One region of the Mesorhizobium sp. WSM3868 genome, then DNA from elsewhere that is predicted to be linked to it. Evidence: riboswitches for the same ligand, from Rfam matches in the RefSeq annotation. Region 1 holds a riboswitch; each other region holds the start of a gene.
What was found. Region 1 has a riboswitch for cobalamin ahead of metE (5-methyltetrahydropteroyltriglutamate--homocysteine S-methyltransferase). Riboswitches for the same ligand answer to the same signal wherever they lie in the genome.
Positions count from the first base shown of each region.

Region 2: it holds a riboswitch for cobalamin, as region 1 does, so the genes downstream of both, CK221_RS16850 (CbtB domain-containing protein) here and metE (5-methyltetrahydropteroyltriglutamate--homocysteine S-methyltransferase) in region 1, are expected to answer to the same signal.
Region 3: it holds a riboswitch for cobalamin, as region 1 does, so the genes downstream of both, bluB (5,6-dimethylbenzimidazole synthase) here and metE (5-methyltetrahydropteroyltriglutamate--homocysteine S-methyltransferase) in region 1, are expected to answer to the same signal.

Region 1 covers NZ_NSGB01000001.1:661,005-665,945, forward strand. The annotation lists gene CK221_RS02980 (prolyl oligopeptidase family serine peptidase) at 1-2,024, shown strand, start outside; cobalamin riboswitch at 2,456-2,655, shown strand; partial or broken gene metE (5-methyltetrahydropteroyltriglutamate--homocysteine S-methyltransferase) at 2,744-4,941, shown strand, end outside.
Region 2 covers NZ_NSGB01000009.1:187,304-192,244, reverse strand. The annotation lists gene CK221_RS16860 (aromatic ring-hydroxylating dioxygenase subunit alpha) at 1-1,176, opposite strand, end outside; gene CK221_RS16865 (MFS transporter) at 1-8, shown strand, start outside; gene CK221_RS16855 (gamma-glutamylcyclotransferase) at 1,317-2,003, shown strand; cobalamin riboswitch at 2,074-2,272, shown strand; gene CK221_RS16850 (CbtB domain-containing protein) at 2,309-2,488, shown strand; gene CK221_RS16845 (CbtA family protein) at 2,505-3,302, shown strand; gene cobU (bifunctional adenosylcobinamide kinase/adenosylcobinamide-phosphate guanylyltransferase) at 3,295-3,816, shown strand; gene cobO (cob(I)yrinic acid a,c-diamide adenosyltransferase) at 3,818-4,447, shown strand; gene cbiB (adenosylcobinamide-phosphate synthase CbiB) at 4,454-4,941, opposite strand, start outside.
Region 3 covers NZ_NSGB01000006.1:307,978-312,918, reverse strand. The annotation lists gene CK221_RS13025 (MFS transporter) at 1-204, opposite strand, end outside; gene CK221_RS13020 (TetR/AcrR family transcriptional regulator) at 326-916, shown strand; gene CK221_RS13015 (hypothetical protein) at 1,061-2,041, shown strand; gene bluB (5,6-dimethylbenzimidazole synthase) at 2,072-2,809, opposite strand; cobalamin riboswitch at 2,852-3,030, opposite strand; gene CK221_RS13005 (histone deacetylase family protein) at 3,145-4,071, shown strand; gene CK221_RS13000 (exodeoxyribonuclease VII small subunit) at 4,075-4,326, shown strand; gene CK221_RS12995 (DUF2277 domain-containing protein) at 4,518-4,784, shown strand; gene CK221_RS12990 (pirin family protein) at 4,793-4,941, shown strand, end outside.

The sequences.
Region 1 (4,941 bases):
AGTCGGCGAAAACCTTGAAGGACTTCGCGGGAACGCAGTTCGAGCGCGACCGGGCGGCGCTTACGGCGATTTTCGATCGTCCCGGCCGGATTCCCCTGGTCACGCGCTGCGGTCCGTACCTCTACAATTTTTGGCAAGATGCTGGCAATCCGCGAGGACTGTGGCGCCGAACCACCCTTGCCCTCTACGTGAACGCGGACGCCCAATGGGAGCTACTGCTCGATCTGGATGCGCTCGCGGCTAGCGACGGAGAGGACTGGGTCTGGAGTGGTGCGTTGATCGAGCCGGAGAGACGGGAAAGAGCCGTTCTGCGCCTGTCGCGCGGCGGCAGCGATGCGGTCGTGCATCGCGAATTCGACCTGAGCTCTCTCAGCTTTGTCGCCGACGGTTTCAATCTGCCAGAGGCCAAGGGCGACATTGATTGGCTCGACCCCAACACTCTTGTGCTATGCAGTGCGCTTGGCGATGGCATGGCAACGCGCTGCGGCTACCCACGCACCGTGCGACTGTGGAAGCGTGGCGCGGATCCGCTCACCGCGCCGGTAATCTTCGAGACCGGTTCCGAAACCCTCGGTGTGAATGGCCATCTGGACCGTACCGCCGAGGGCGAGCGCTTGTGGTTCATTGAGCAATTGGGCTGGCTCGCGAAGAAAGTCCACATTGGTGATAGAAGCGGGCCGAAGACAGAGATCGATCTTCCGAAGGACGCCAGGTGGGCTAACTTCGGCGATTGGCTGGCGGTAAAGCCGCGCAAACCATGGACGGTCGCCGGGACGACCTATAGCGCCGACGCACTAATCGGCATTTCGCTTTCCTCTTTCCTTGCTGGAGAGCGTCATTTTAGTACCCTGTTTGAACCAGCCGAGAGGCGCTGTCTGCAGTCATTCTTCTGGAATGACGGGAAGCTCATTATCCACTACCTGGCGAACCTCGCTCCGAGATTCGAGGTGTTCACCCCAGGCCCGCAGGAATGGACACGCCGAGCCCTGGACGCCTTGCCGTCGCAAGGGACTGTTCACCTCTGGTCACTCGATGCGGCAGATCACGAGACCAATGGGGAGGTCCTGGTTTGCGTTCAGGATCCGATCACGCCGCCGCAGCTTTTGCTGTTCGATCTCAAGGCCGCGCCGCCTCTCAGCGCTTCAGCAATTCTGAAGCGCAGCCCGGAGAATTTCGACGCATCCGCACTGGTGATCACACGCCACGAGGCAGTCTCGATCGATGGTGAGATGATCCCCTATACGCAGGTCGGTCCACCAAACGGGAACGGAGATGCCCCAGTTCACCTTACCGCCTATGGCGGGTTCGGCATATCGCTCCTGCCCTCCTACAACTCCACCCTCGGCAAGCTGTGGCTCGAGCGCGGCGGCACGTGTGTGGTGGCCAACATCCGCGGCGGCGGCGAGTTCGGCACCTGCTGGCACGAAGCCGGGCGCAGGGAGGGCAAGCGTCTCGCCCATGACGATTTCGCCGCCGTTGCCGCCGATCTCGTGCGAAGGGGCATCACGCTGCCGAGGCGGATTGCCGCCCAGGGCGGCTCAAATGGCGGCCTGCTGATCGCCAACATGCTTACCCGCTATCCTGAGCGTTTCGGCGCGCTGTTCTGCACGGTTCCGCTTGTCGACATGCGCCGCTACACCAAGCTTCTGGCAGGCGCGAGTTGGATCGACGAATATGGCGATCCCGACAAGGCTGACGATTGGGCTTTCCTGAGTGAAATCTCGGCCTATCACGCCGCGTCGTCGGGACAGCCCTATCCGCCTATCCTGCTCGCCACCATGAGACGCGACGACCGCGTCCACCCGGGCCATGCGCGCAAGATGGCGGCAAAGCTGCAGGCCCTTGGCTATCCCGCTTACTTCTACGAGCCCAGCGCGGGCGGGCACGGCTACGGCAAGGACAATCGGGAGCGAGCCGCATTCATCAGCCTCGGTATCGGTTTTCTTCGCAGCGCGATCGGGTGGCATGCCGATGGCTTTCATAAAGGACCCGGAGCTCGACAAGGGCGAACTTCCGATGAGTGAGTACAGGTCGAGGACTGGGACAAGGTACAAACCGTGCGAGTACAGTTTGCACAATGCGCGCTAGCGCCTTGTCGATCTCAATCAATCGACGGAGCACTTCACACCACAGACTACAATTCTGAAGAGCAAGGAAAAATATCATGGCAACAAAGCGAATGAACGTGTCGCGGGGAGTAGCAGCGGCCGTCGTCCTGGTGCTGCTGGCACAGCAGGCTGTCGCGTTTCCAAAATCCCCCTGCGCGTCTTCCCCCTCCACCTCCCCCTTATTGCTCGCGCCCGTCTACGACACCGATCTGCGAGCCAAGCTTTGGGCAGTTCCGCCTGCCCGGCTCGGGGGCATATTCGGACGAAAGACCGACCAGCGCAAGGCGCTTTTCGCATAATCACATAAACATCTCGTTATATGGTATTGACAAGCAGCGAAGCTGCTGTGATTGTGCGCATGTCATGGTTCTCCGCGCGGCACTGCCGTAGCGGAGCTAAGAGGGAAGCCGTGCGATGCCGGCGCTGCCCCCGCAACTGTTAGCGGCGAGCCAAGCCCATTGATGTCACTGAGGCGAACGGCCTCGGGAAGACGGGCACAGGCTTTGACCCGCGAGCCAGGAGACCTGCCACGACGAACAACGTCCACGGGCGGGGTGTCCGGTGGTCGCGGTAGCTCGGCTTCGTGCCGCCTAACCCGCGTTCCTTGTCCCCCGCCCCAACCATCGGGGTATGGCATGACTGTCTCTCAACGAATTGCTGTAGCAACGCTCGGCGTGCCGCGTATCGGTCGACGGCGGGAACTGAAATTCGCGCTTGAAAACTACTGGTCCGGAAATTCTCCCGCTGCCGACCTGCTCGCGACGGCGAAGACGCTGCGTGCCGCTAGCTGGAGGGAGCAGCACGATCGCGGCGTGTCGAAAATCCCGTCAACCGATTTCTCACTTTATGACCATGTGCTCGACACAGTCGCCATGGTCGGCGCCGTGCCGGCACGATACGCCTGGACTGGCGGCGAGGTCCCACTCGATATCTATTTCGCCATGGCGCGCGGCAACCAAGGTCAGGCCGCGGATCGTGGACATGCCGGTGACGAGCATGCGGCCAGTCGGCATGGCCTTGCCGCGATGGAAATGACCAAATGGTTCGACACCAACTATCATTACATAGTGCCGGAACTCACGGACGATCAGAGCTTTTCCCTCTCGTCGGCGAAACCGGTCGATCATTTCCTCGAGGCCAAGGCGCTCGGCATCCACACTCGCCCGGTCCTGCTTGGACCGGTTACCTTTCTCAAGTTGGCGAAGTCATCTGAGAAAGGTTTCAACCCTATCGCGCTCCTGCCACGGCTGCTGCCTGTCTACGAGGTGCTCCTGCAGAGGCTAAAGCTCGCGGGAGCCGATTGGGTGCAGATCGATGAGCCGGCGCTCGTGCTCGATCTGATTCCCAACGAACGGGATGCGCTCCAATTCGCCTACTCCCGGCTGTCGAAAGCAGCACCCGAGTTGAAGATCATGGTCGCTACCTATTTCGGATCGCTGGGAGACAATCTCGAGACCGCAATTTCTCTGCCCGTGGCGGGACTGCACGTGGATCTCGTGCGCGCTCCAGAGCAGTTGGACGCCATCGGCCGGCTCGCGCGGAAGGAACTTGTGCTCTCGCTCGGGCTGATCGACGGCCGCAACGTCTGGCGCGCGAACCTGCCTGCCGTACTTGACCGTATCAAGTCGATCGTCGCCGATTGGCCGCTGGAGCGGGTGGAGATTGCCCCGTCCTGCTCGATGCTGCATGTGCCGATCGACCTGGACATGGAGACGGCACTCGATGCGGATGTAAGGTCGTGGCTCGCCTTCGCAACGCAAAAGACCGACGAGCTGGTCGTGCTCGCCCGTGCCCTGGCCGAAGGCCGGGACGCAGTTGCCGCCGAACTGGAGGCGTCGGCTGAGGCTGCCGCCGTTCGCGCGACATCCGCGAAGGTGCATGATCCGCTGGTCGAAGGCCGGATCGCCAGCATCAAGGTCGGCATGACGCGTCGGAAGAGCGCATTTCCCGTCCGCTCCAAGCTTCAGGCCGACGCATTTGGTTTGCCCTCCTCCCCACCACGACGATCGGCTCCTTCCCGCAAACAGCCGAGATTCGCAAGGCGCGGGCAGCTCATGCCAAAGGCCAGCTGAGTTACATCGACTATGAAGCGTTCCTGAAGAAAGAGATAAGAGCCGCCGTTCGCTGGCAAGAAGAGATTGGACTCGACGTGCTGGTCCACGGCGAATTCGAGCGCAACGATATGGTGCAATATTTCGCCGAGCAGCTCTGCGGCTTCGCCTTCACGCAACACGGGTGGGTGCAGAGCTATGGCTCGCGCTTTGTGCGACCCCCGATCATCATTGGAGATGTGTCGCGACAAAATCCGATGACACTGAATTGGTGGCGATATGCCCAGTCGCTAACGCTGAAGCCGGTGAAGGGCATGCTTACCGGCCCGGTGACGATCCTCAACTGGTCCTTCGTCCGAGACGACCTTTCGCGCTCAGCCGTCTGCCGCCAGGTCGCGCTCGCCATTCGCGATGAAGTGAGCGACCTTGAAAAGGCCGGCGCCAAGATGATCCAGATCGACGAGGCCGCACTGCGCGAGGGCTTGCCGCTGCGCGCGGCCGACTGGGAGGCCTATCTCGACTGGGCTGTCGAATGCTTCCGGCTGGCTTCGACGGCCGTCGGCGATGCGACCCAGATCCACACCCATATGTGCTACTCCGAGTTCGGCGACATCGTGGACGCGATTGCCGCAATGGATGCCGATGTGATCTCCATTGAAACCTCGCGCTCGCAGATGGAACTGCTTGATACGCTTCGAACCTTCAAGTATCCGAACGACATCGGACCTGGCGTCTATGACATTCACTCGCCGCGGGTCCCGGAAGTGGGCGAGATTTCCAAT
Region 2 (4,941 bases), on a different contig from region 1:
CGTTTTGACCGGCTGCAACGCCGCATGGCGCCCACGCACCCACTCGTGGAAGCGGCGCAAATCGTACTCCTCGGGCATCAGCACGCCGGCCTGGTGGCGGATCGAGTGCAGGCCCTTCTGGTTGATCTCGCAGATCGCGGCGTCCTCCTCCAGCACCTGCGCGCCGAAGGCGACGATGTTGTCGATATCGGTTTGTGCCAGGGCATCGGGCGCGAACAGCCATTCGGCGGTGAGCTCCGTTTGCTCGGGCCCGAGCGGGGCGAGACGCATCGTGCGGACATAGTCGACATGGCCGACGACGAACATCGAGGGCAGCGAGGTAGCGTAGGTCTGGCCGGCGGCTCGCTCGGCCGGCGTCAGCCCAGCAAAGACCGGTCCATGGACGCGTCCGTCGCGCGACCAGGTCTCGGCGCCGGCGCGCAGGCCGCCGGAAAACTCCGGCGCATCATTATCCGCATAGCGCGCCCATTCCGGATCGTCATGCCTCGCCATCAGGCCGCGGCCATAGATCGGCACCAGCCGCGACAGGTCCTTGTGGACGCCAGGGCAATGCAGGCATTCGTTGAAGTTCTCCCAGAAGATTTTCCAGTTGCAGTTCATCACCTTGGTGAGCCGGTGCCCGGGGACGAGCGTCTCCAGCGGCCAATTCGAAAGATCGCGGGAGGCGGAGTCGAAGGAGGCTTCCGCCGAGCCATCGGGATCCTCTGCGAGATTGATGAAGACGAGGCCGCGCCACACTGACAGCGCCACCCGGTAGAGCGGATAATTGTCCTTGTTGAAGCCTTCGGGCAGCGATTTCGATGGGATACGGACGAGATCGCCGCGCAGCGAATAGGTCCAGGCGTGGTAGGGGCAGGTGAGCAGCCTTGCCTTCAGCCGCCCTTCGCTTTCCTGGCAGAGCTGCGAGCCGCGATGCCGGCAGGTGTTGTGGAAGGCGCGCAAGCTCCCGGTCTCGTCGCGCAGCACGACGACCTCCTGCGAGCCGATACGCGCGGTTCGAAAGGCAAGAGGTTCCGCGAGATCGGCTTCGCGGCAAACCATGAGCCAGCTCCGATACCAGATCGCTTCGAGATCGAGCCGGTAAGCGTCGGCTTCCCGATAGGCGCTTGCAGGCAATGTCGGCTCGAGGCTGGTGAGGCCATTGTAGCGGCTGTGTTCCCTAGGATTTGGCTGCATGAGCGGCTCCCCTTGGCTGATGACAGCCGACACCCGGGCAGGACCGTTGTCAATTGCGCGGCCATTGTCGCTTCCGGATGCTGCCCTTAAGGTCACTTCGTAATCGCCTGCGGTTCCGCCGGCTGCCCAGGATTGCAAGCATGCCTGCAAGAACGATGTCGCTGACCGTGGAACTGGTCGCCCGCTGTTTTCGCGCGGTCGATGACCCGGGGCCCGACCCGGATGCCGAGCATCTCGTGGACAGCGACTATGAAGCCATGCTGGATGCATTCGAGGCCGAGCTACCTGCAACCGAGCCTCTCTGGCTGTTCGGCTACGGCTCGCTGATCTGGAAGCCCGAGATTGAGCATGTCGAGGAGCGCGTCGCCGTGGCACGCGGCTGGCATCGCTCCTTCTGCATGAAGATGACGCGCTGGCGCGGCACCAAGCAAAGCCCCGGCCTGATGATGGCGCTGGATCGTGGCGGCCAATGCAAGGGCGTTGCTTTCCGCCTGAACGGTGGTGACCGCCGGCAGGCCTTGGACAGGCTTTTTCGCCGCGAGATGACGCTGAAGCCGACCAGCTACCGACCTCGCCTGCTGCAACTCGCAACCGACAAGGGACCGTTGAGAGCGCTTGCCTTCGTTATCAATCGCAAAGGCACGACCTATGCCGGCCCACTCAACGAAGACGAGGTGGTCGACAGGCTGGCGACCTCGTGCGGCCACTGGGGTTCAGGCGCCGACTATCTCTACAACACCGTGAAGAACCTCGAACAGCGCGGTATTCACGACCGCCATTTGTGGCGATTGCAGCAGCTCGTCGCCGAGCGGATCGCCGGATCTTAGTCCGAAACCGGTGCCGCAATCACGCTGCGGCGTGACGGAATTTGGTTTGCCGGTCGCGACGATTCTGCCTATAGTCGATGGCGTCGTCGGTTCCGTTTTTGGAGCCAAGAGGGAATGCGGTGAGGGTGGAGTCTTTGCCCTAAGCCGTGGCTGCCCCCGCAACTGTGTGCGGTAGTCCTCTCCATAGACCACTGAGGTTTGTCCTCGGGAAGGTGGGGAAGGGTGCGAATCCGCGAGCCAGGAGACCTGCCGGCGACAGGAAAGTTGACTTCGATGCCCTCGGGTGGAGGGCGAAAGGACAAGACATGAATACCGCTTCCGTCGCCCTCGGCGCCTCCGTCTCCTCGCAGTCGCGCATCATGCAGCTGGCTCTCGCCGCGCTGCTCGGCATTTTCGTCGTCGGTTTTGTCGGCTTCTCGCACATCGATGCGGTCCACAACGCTGCCCACGACTATCGTCACTCGATGGCTTTTCCCTGCCACTGACGAAGGCCCCGATATCATGAATCTGTTTCGCAACGTCGTGTTCGTCGCGGCGATCGCAGGGCTCGTGGCGGGCATCGCGCTTGCCTGCATGCAGGCCTATGCGACCGTGCCGCTGATCCTCAAAGCGGAAGTCTATGAAAAGGCGGGCGGCGGTCATCACCACGACCATGCCGCCAACACTGGAACTAGCACTGCCATGAGCTCGGCCGAACCGGCGGGCAATGCGATGAGCAGCGCCGTTCCTGCGTCGACGGAAGCGGCCGCTCCGACCGAGGACGAGGGCTGGGCTCCGGCCGACGGCTTCGAGCGCTTCGCCTTCAACGTTGTCGCCAACATCGTCACCGGCATCGGCTTCGCGCTGATCCTGGTCGCGGTGTCGGAATTCGCCGGTGGCATCGGCAGCTGGCGCCAGGGCGCGTTCTGGGGCCTTGCCGGTTTTGCGGTTTTCACGCTCGCGCCCGGCCTCGGCCTGCCGCCGGAACTGCCGGCCATGCCGGCGGCAGAACTTCTGCCGCGCCAGATCTGGTGGATTTCGACGGTGGCCGCAACCGCGGTCGGCCTTGGATTGATCGCCCTTCGCAAGTCGCTGCCCTTGGCAATTCTGGCGGTCGTGCTGATCGTCGCTCCGCACGTAGTCGGCGCGCCGCAGCCCGTCAGCTTCGAGACGGCGATTCCCGAGGGGCTGCACCATCAGTTCGTGGTGGCGGTGACCCTCACCGATCTGGTCTTCTGGCTGGTGCTCGGTGCGGCCGTCGGTGTGGTGCGCGGGCGCTTCACCGGTACATCGACCAGCCTGCGCGACAGCTTTGCCTGATCGCGCGGAGGGCCATCTGACCTTCATCTTAGGCGGTGCGCGCTCCGGCAAGAGCGCGCATGCCGAGTGCCTGGTGGCGGCAAGCCCGTCGCCTTGGGCCTATATCGCAACCGCGCAGGCCTATGACGAGGAGATGCGCGAGCGCATCGCGCTGCATCGCTCGCGCCGTGGCGAAAGTTGGGTCACCGTCGATGCGCCGCTCGACTTGGTCGGCGCGATCGGGGCTTTGCCCGATCACCAGCCGGTGCTGATCGATTGCCTGACATTGTGGCTGAGCAATCATATGCTGGCGGACCACGATATCGCGGCCGAGTGCCGGCGGCTCACGGATGTGCTTTCGCAGCCGCGCGGACCGTGGTTTGTGGTCTCCAACGAAGTCGGGCTCGGCATCGTGCCGGACAATGCGCTGGCGCGCCGGTTCCGCGACGCCGCAGGGCGGCTCAACCAGCAGGTCGCGGCTGTCGCCGACAGCGTGCTGATTATGGTGGCGGGGCTGCCGCTCAAGGTGAAGTGACATGGGCGAGATCAAAGACACGATCATCGACGACAAGGATGCCGAGCGCCATCGCGCGAAGATGGCCAAGCGCAAGGCGGTGCAGGATGCCGAGGTGGCCGGCAAGACGATCGAGAAGGGACTGCTCATCGTCAACACGGGGCCGGGCAAGGGCAAGACCACGGCTGCGTTCGGCCTGGCGCTGAGGATGCTCGGCTACGGCAAGCGCGTCGGCGTCATCCAATTCATCAAGGGCAAATGGCACACGGGCGAGAAGGATGCCTTCGCCGCTTTCGGCGATCGCGTCGTCTGGCACGCGATGGGCGAGGGCTTCACCTGGGAGACGCAGGACCTGAAGCGCGACATTGCCGCCGCCGAGGCTGCCTGGGCGAGGGCGCTCGAGCTGATTGCCGACCCGTCAATCAGCCTCGTGGTCCTCGACGAGCTCAACATCGCTCTGCGCTACGACTATCTCGAGCTGGAAAAGGTGGTCGCGGCGCTGAAGGCGCGTCGCGAGGGCTTGCATGTCGTCGTCACCGGCCGCAATGCCAAGCCGCTGCTGGTCGAGGCGGCCGATCTCGTCACCGAGATGGGGCAGACCAAGCACCATTTTGCGGCCGGCGTGAAGGCGCAGCAGGGGATTGAATTCTGAGGCGCCTTAGCCGCCGATCAAAATGGTCAGGTAGATCACCGTCGCCGACAGAATCGCGAACAGGCCGATCAGCAGCCCGTCGGCGACACGATAGAGTTCCAGCGCCTGCCTTATGTCGGTGCTTTCGGCCTCGCGCCGGCCGCCTTCGCCCATGAAGGCATCCTCGACGACCTCGCCGCCATAACTGCGCGGTCCGGCCAGGGCGAGCCCCAGCGCGCCGGCCATGGCGGCTTCCGGCCAGCCGGCATTGGGCGAACGGTGCTTCTTCGCGTCACGCCGCATGACCTGCCAGGCGTTGCGGGGGTCGGCGCCCTTGACGATGAAGGCCGCCAGCACAATCAGCAGGCCGGTGAGCCGCGATGCCGGCAGGTTGACCAGGTCGTCGAAGCGAGCGGCCGCCCGGCCGAAGGCCTGGTATTTCGGCGTGCGGTGGCCGATCATCGAATCGGCAGTGTTGGCGGCCTTGTACGCAGCACCCCCGGCCAAACCACCGA
Region 3 (4,941 bases), on a different contig from region 1:
CGAGACCTGCGGCGACAGGAAGGCGTTGACCAAAGCGTATGTGGCCGAGACGGCGCCGGCCAGCCAGTACTCGCCATGCGTTTGCGACAGCATCGCCACAATGCCGATCGGCGCCATGGCGATCGGCAGCCGGGCGATGAAGGCTGCCGCGGCGAAGCTCTTCGTGCCAGGAGCCCGAAAGATTTCCGAATATGGGTTTCGCATGGTCCCGTTCCTCGACAAGGGAAGGCGCCGCAATTACATACGCAGCGTATGAATGTCAGATAGTTCATACGTCGCGTATGTCAATTAGCATACGACGCGTATGTGAATAAGGCCAGGAGCCATGCATAAGCCCCGCAAGGAGATGATCGCCGAGACGCGCGCCAAGCTGATCGCGGCCGCGCGCCATGCCTTCGGCACGATCGGCTATGCCGAGGCCTCGATGGACGATTTCACCGCTTCGGCGGGTCTGACGCGCGGCGCGCTCTATCATCATTTCGGCGACAAGAAGGGGCTGCTGCAGGCGGTGATCGCCGAGATTGACGCCGAGATGGCGGCGCGGGTGAACGAGGTGGCCTCGCGGGCGCCTACTCGCTGGCAGCATTTCGTCGACGAATGCACCACCTATATCGAGATGGCGCTTGAGCCGGAAATCCAGCGCATCATGTTCAGGGACGGCCCGGCCGTGCTCGGCGATCCGGCTCAGTGGCCCAACGCCAGCGCCTGCACGGCTTCAATGACCGATCACCTGTCAAAGCTGCAGGAGGAGGGCGTCGTCGTTCCCGATCTCGATCCCGAGACCGCAGCGCGGCTCATCAACGGCGCCAGTAGCCAGGCCTCGCAGCGCATCGCCAATGCCAAGGATCCGGAAGCGACGTCGAAGAAGGTTGTGGCGGCGTTCAAGCAGCTGCTGGAAGGCCTGAAAACCAAATAGCATCCGGTCGCGGCGTTCCGGGCAATCACTCGGGTCCGCGCTGCCTCAGACAATTGTCCCCCGCTCAAAATCCCTCCGACATTGACTTTGGCAGGAGCGAGCGCATCCTCTCCCGCCAATTCTCTGAGGCGGAGGGTCGGGGCCATGTGGGACTTCAGCATCGGCCGGTCGGTGTCCATCATGATGCGGACGTGGCCGTTCATCGTCTTTCGCATCATCGTCTATTTCGGCATCACGGTGGCCTACATAACAGCGACCGGCACCGGCGCCAGCGTCGGTTACGGCGTCGGCCACATCTCGACCGATCCGGACGGGCCGATGTCCTTTGCCTTGTGGGGTGGGGTGGTCGGCTTCGGCGTGGTCTCGATCGCCGTCTACTGGATCCGCGAATACATTCTCTATGTGCTCAAGGCAGGCCATATCGCCGTCATGGTCCATCTGATCGACGGGCAGGACGTTCCCGACGGCCAGGGCCAGATCGCCTATGCGCGCGAAGTGGTGACGAAGCGCTTCGCCGAGGCCAACATCCTTTTCGTCGTCGACCAGCTGGTGAAAGGCGCCATCCGCGCCATCACCGGGCTGATCGGCGGCATTGCTGCGTTCCTACCCATTCCAGGCTTGAGCGGTCTGGTGAGCTTCATCAACACCGTCATCCGCCTGTCGCTGACCTATGTCGACGAGATCATCCTCGGCTACAACATCCGCACCAATTCCAACTCGCCTTTCGAGACCGCCAGGCAAGGCGTCGTGCTCTATGCGCAGAACGGCAAGTTGATGGTCAAGAACGCCGTCTGGCTGGCGGTGATCATGTGGGGTGTTTCCTTCGTCATCTTCCTTTTGATGCTGGCGCCCGCCGCCGCGATCCTCTGGGCCATGCCGGGCCAGCTTGCCGGCTGGGCCTTCGTGTTGGCCATCGTCTTCGCCTGGGCCTTCAAGGCGGCTTTCATCGAGCCCTTCGCCATCGCTTCGCTGATGCAGGTCTACTTCGCCACCATCGAGGGCCAGGTCCCCAATCCGGAATGGGACCGGCGCCTGGCCGAAGCCTCGTCCAAGTTCAGGGAGCTGCGCGACAAGGCGCTCAGCCCCTTCGGCGGCTCGCGCTGGGATTCGCCAAGGACCGCTTGAGCAGCAGCCCCGGCCACGAAGGCCGCCTGATCACGGCTTCGCCCCTTCACGGGATCCAAGGCGAGCGATCGCCGATTTGAGCGGCGCCTCGCCGGCGCCGCAAAAGGTCTCGCTCATCACCAGCTCGGGCAGCGGCAGGCGCTTGCCCCAGCCATGCGCTTCGAGGTCGGGCCTCGGCGCGAATTCCGAGACGCGGCCGACGCAGAGATAGGCGATCGGCGTGACGTGCTCGGGGATCGACAGCAGTCGCTTCAGTGCTTCGGGCTCGATGATGCTCACCCAGCCGACCCCGACGCCTTCCGCCCGCGCCGCGAGCCAGAAATTCTGCACCGCGCAGACGGTGCTGTAGAGGTCCATCTCCGGATTGTGCCAGCGCCCGAGCGGCGAGTTCTTCGAGCGCTGGCGGTCGCAGGTGATGCACAGGTTGAGCGCGCTTTCGCAGATGCCCTCGAGCTTCAGCTTGCGGTAGAGCGCCCGCCGCTCCACCTCGATCGCCGGCAGTTCCTGTTCGCGCGCGGCCAAAAACAGGTCGCGCACCTGCCGCCGCCTTGTGGCGTCCCGGATGATGATGAAGTTCCAGGGCTGCATGTAGCCGACCGACGGCGCGTGGTGTGCCGCGGTGAGCAGCCGCGCCAAAACGCTGTCGTCGAGATCGTCGGCAAGGAAATGGCTGCGCACGTCGCGCCGGGTGAACATGGCTCGGTAGACGGCGTCGCGCGCCAATTGGTCAAAGTCATCGCCGCCGGCGGCGGCTGTTCGTGCCTGCATCGCTTGTCCCCTTGCGATAAGCAGTCCTCCGCCTGACCATGCGGATGACCATGTCTGCCGGGCCGGTCTTCTGGCTCGGGATCGACCCGCATCCGGCGCCTTCCCGTCTGGGACAGTGGCGTTTGCCGGCGCGGTCCCCCTCACAGCGTTGGGCACGCCACGGATTTCAACCGTGTTCCCGATTCTCCCGCGTTGCGGGCACCAGGCAGCGACGCGACCTTATCGCGAAGCCGAAGCCGGGCCAATGCCGCCAGCGACACGATTGGGCGCGATTTCCCCAATCATTCGGCGCTGAAACATGGCTATCCGTGCGACAGGTGCCTAGATTAGGCGCCATGACCACTCGTCTTTACACTCATCCGGTATTCCTGGAACACCTCACGCCGCCCGGCCACCCCGAGCGGCCCGACCGTTTGCGCGCCATCGAGCGCGTGCTCGACGACGAGGCTTTTTCGGCCCTCGACCGCGTCGAGGCGCCGGAAGGCGACGAGGCGACGATCCTTTACGCGCATCCGGAGGATTTCGTCGGCCGTGTCCGCGCTGCGATTCCTGAGACGGGGATCGTCTCGATCGATGCCGACACCAGCGCCAGCCCGAAAAGCTGGCAGGCGGCGGTGACGGCGATCGGCGCGGCCAACGCCGCAGTCGACGATGTGTTCGAGGGCCGTGCCGCCAATGTCTTCGTTGCCGCGCGTCCGCCCGGCCATCACGCCGAAAAAGCGACCGCGATGGGCTTTTGCCTGTTCAACACCGCGGCGATCGCCGCCCGTTATGCGCAGGAGAAGCATCTGGCCGAGCGCGTCGCCATCGTCGATTGGGATGTGCATCACGGCAACGGCACGCAGGACATTTTCTGGGACGATCCGTCGGTGCTCTATTGCTCGACCCACCAGATGCCGCTTTATCCGGGCACCGGTGCCAAGAGCGAGACCGGCGCCGGCAACATCGTCAACGCGCCGCTTGCGCCGAGCACCGGCAGCGACACGTTCCGCGACGCCTTCCTGTCGCGCGTGCTGCCGTCGATCGACACCTTCCAGCCGGATCTGATCATCATTTCCGCCGGTTTCGATGCGCACCATCGCGATCCGCTGGCCGCGATCAACCTGACCGAGGATGATTTCGACTGGGCGACCGGCCAGCTGATGGAGCGCGCCGGGCGCCACAGCGGCAACCGGCTCGTCAGCCTGCTGGAGGGCGGTTACGATCTGCAAGGATTGGCATTTTCGGTCGCCGCCCATGTCGGGCGGCTGATGAAGGGATGAATGATGGCTGATGAAGCTAACCAAGACGTCAAGGCGATGAGCTTCGAACAGGCGCTCGACGCGCTGGAGAAGATCGTCGATGATCTGGAGCGCGGCGACGTTCCGCTCGACCAGTCGATCAAGATCTACGAGCGCGGCGAGGCGCTGAAGGCTCATTGCGACCGCTTGCTCAAGGCCGCCGAGGACAAGGTCGAGAAGATCAGGCTCTCGCGCGACGGCAAGCCGGTTGGAACGGAGCCGCTCGACGCCGAGTGAGGTGTATTGATATTCAGGTGAGGCCGCCTGCAAACGCGGCTTTCTGCGGTTCCGGTGCTCAGGTGCTTCAAGTACGCTCTGGTCCGGTTCTCGGAACCCGCCATTTTCGGCTTGGTCTGACCTGAATCTCAACACACCTCGGTGCACAATGTCAGACCGGTTCGGGCAGAAAGCAGGTAAGGAGTTAAAGCATGTGCCGAAACATCAAGACCCTGTTCAACTTCGATCCGCCGGCGACCGACGACGAGGTCCATGACGCGGCGCTGCAGTTCGTGCGCAAGCTGAGCGGCGCGACCAAGCCGTCCAAGCGCAACGAGCATGCCTTCAACCACGCCGTCGAGGCGATCGCCGCCGCCGCGCGCGAGCTGCTTGACAGCCTCGAAACCACCCAGCATCCGCGCAACCGCGAGGAAGAGGCCGCCAAGGCGAAGGCCCGATCCGCGCTCCGCTTCGCCTGACGCCGGTCATGAGCTTCTTTCCGGGCAACGATCCCGAGGCCGGCGACGCCTTCGCCTGCGACCAGATCGAGTTGATGGTCATTCCCAACGCCAAGGACATTGGTGGCTTCGAGGTTCGCCGCGCCTTGCCGACGGCGAAACGCAGGCTGGTCGGTCC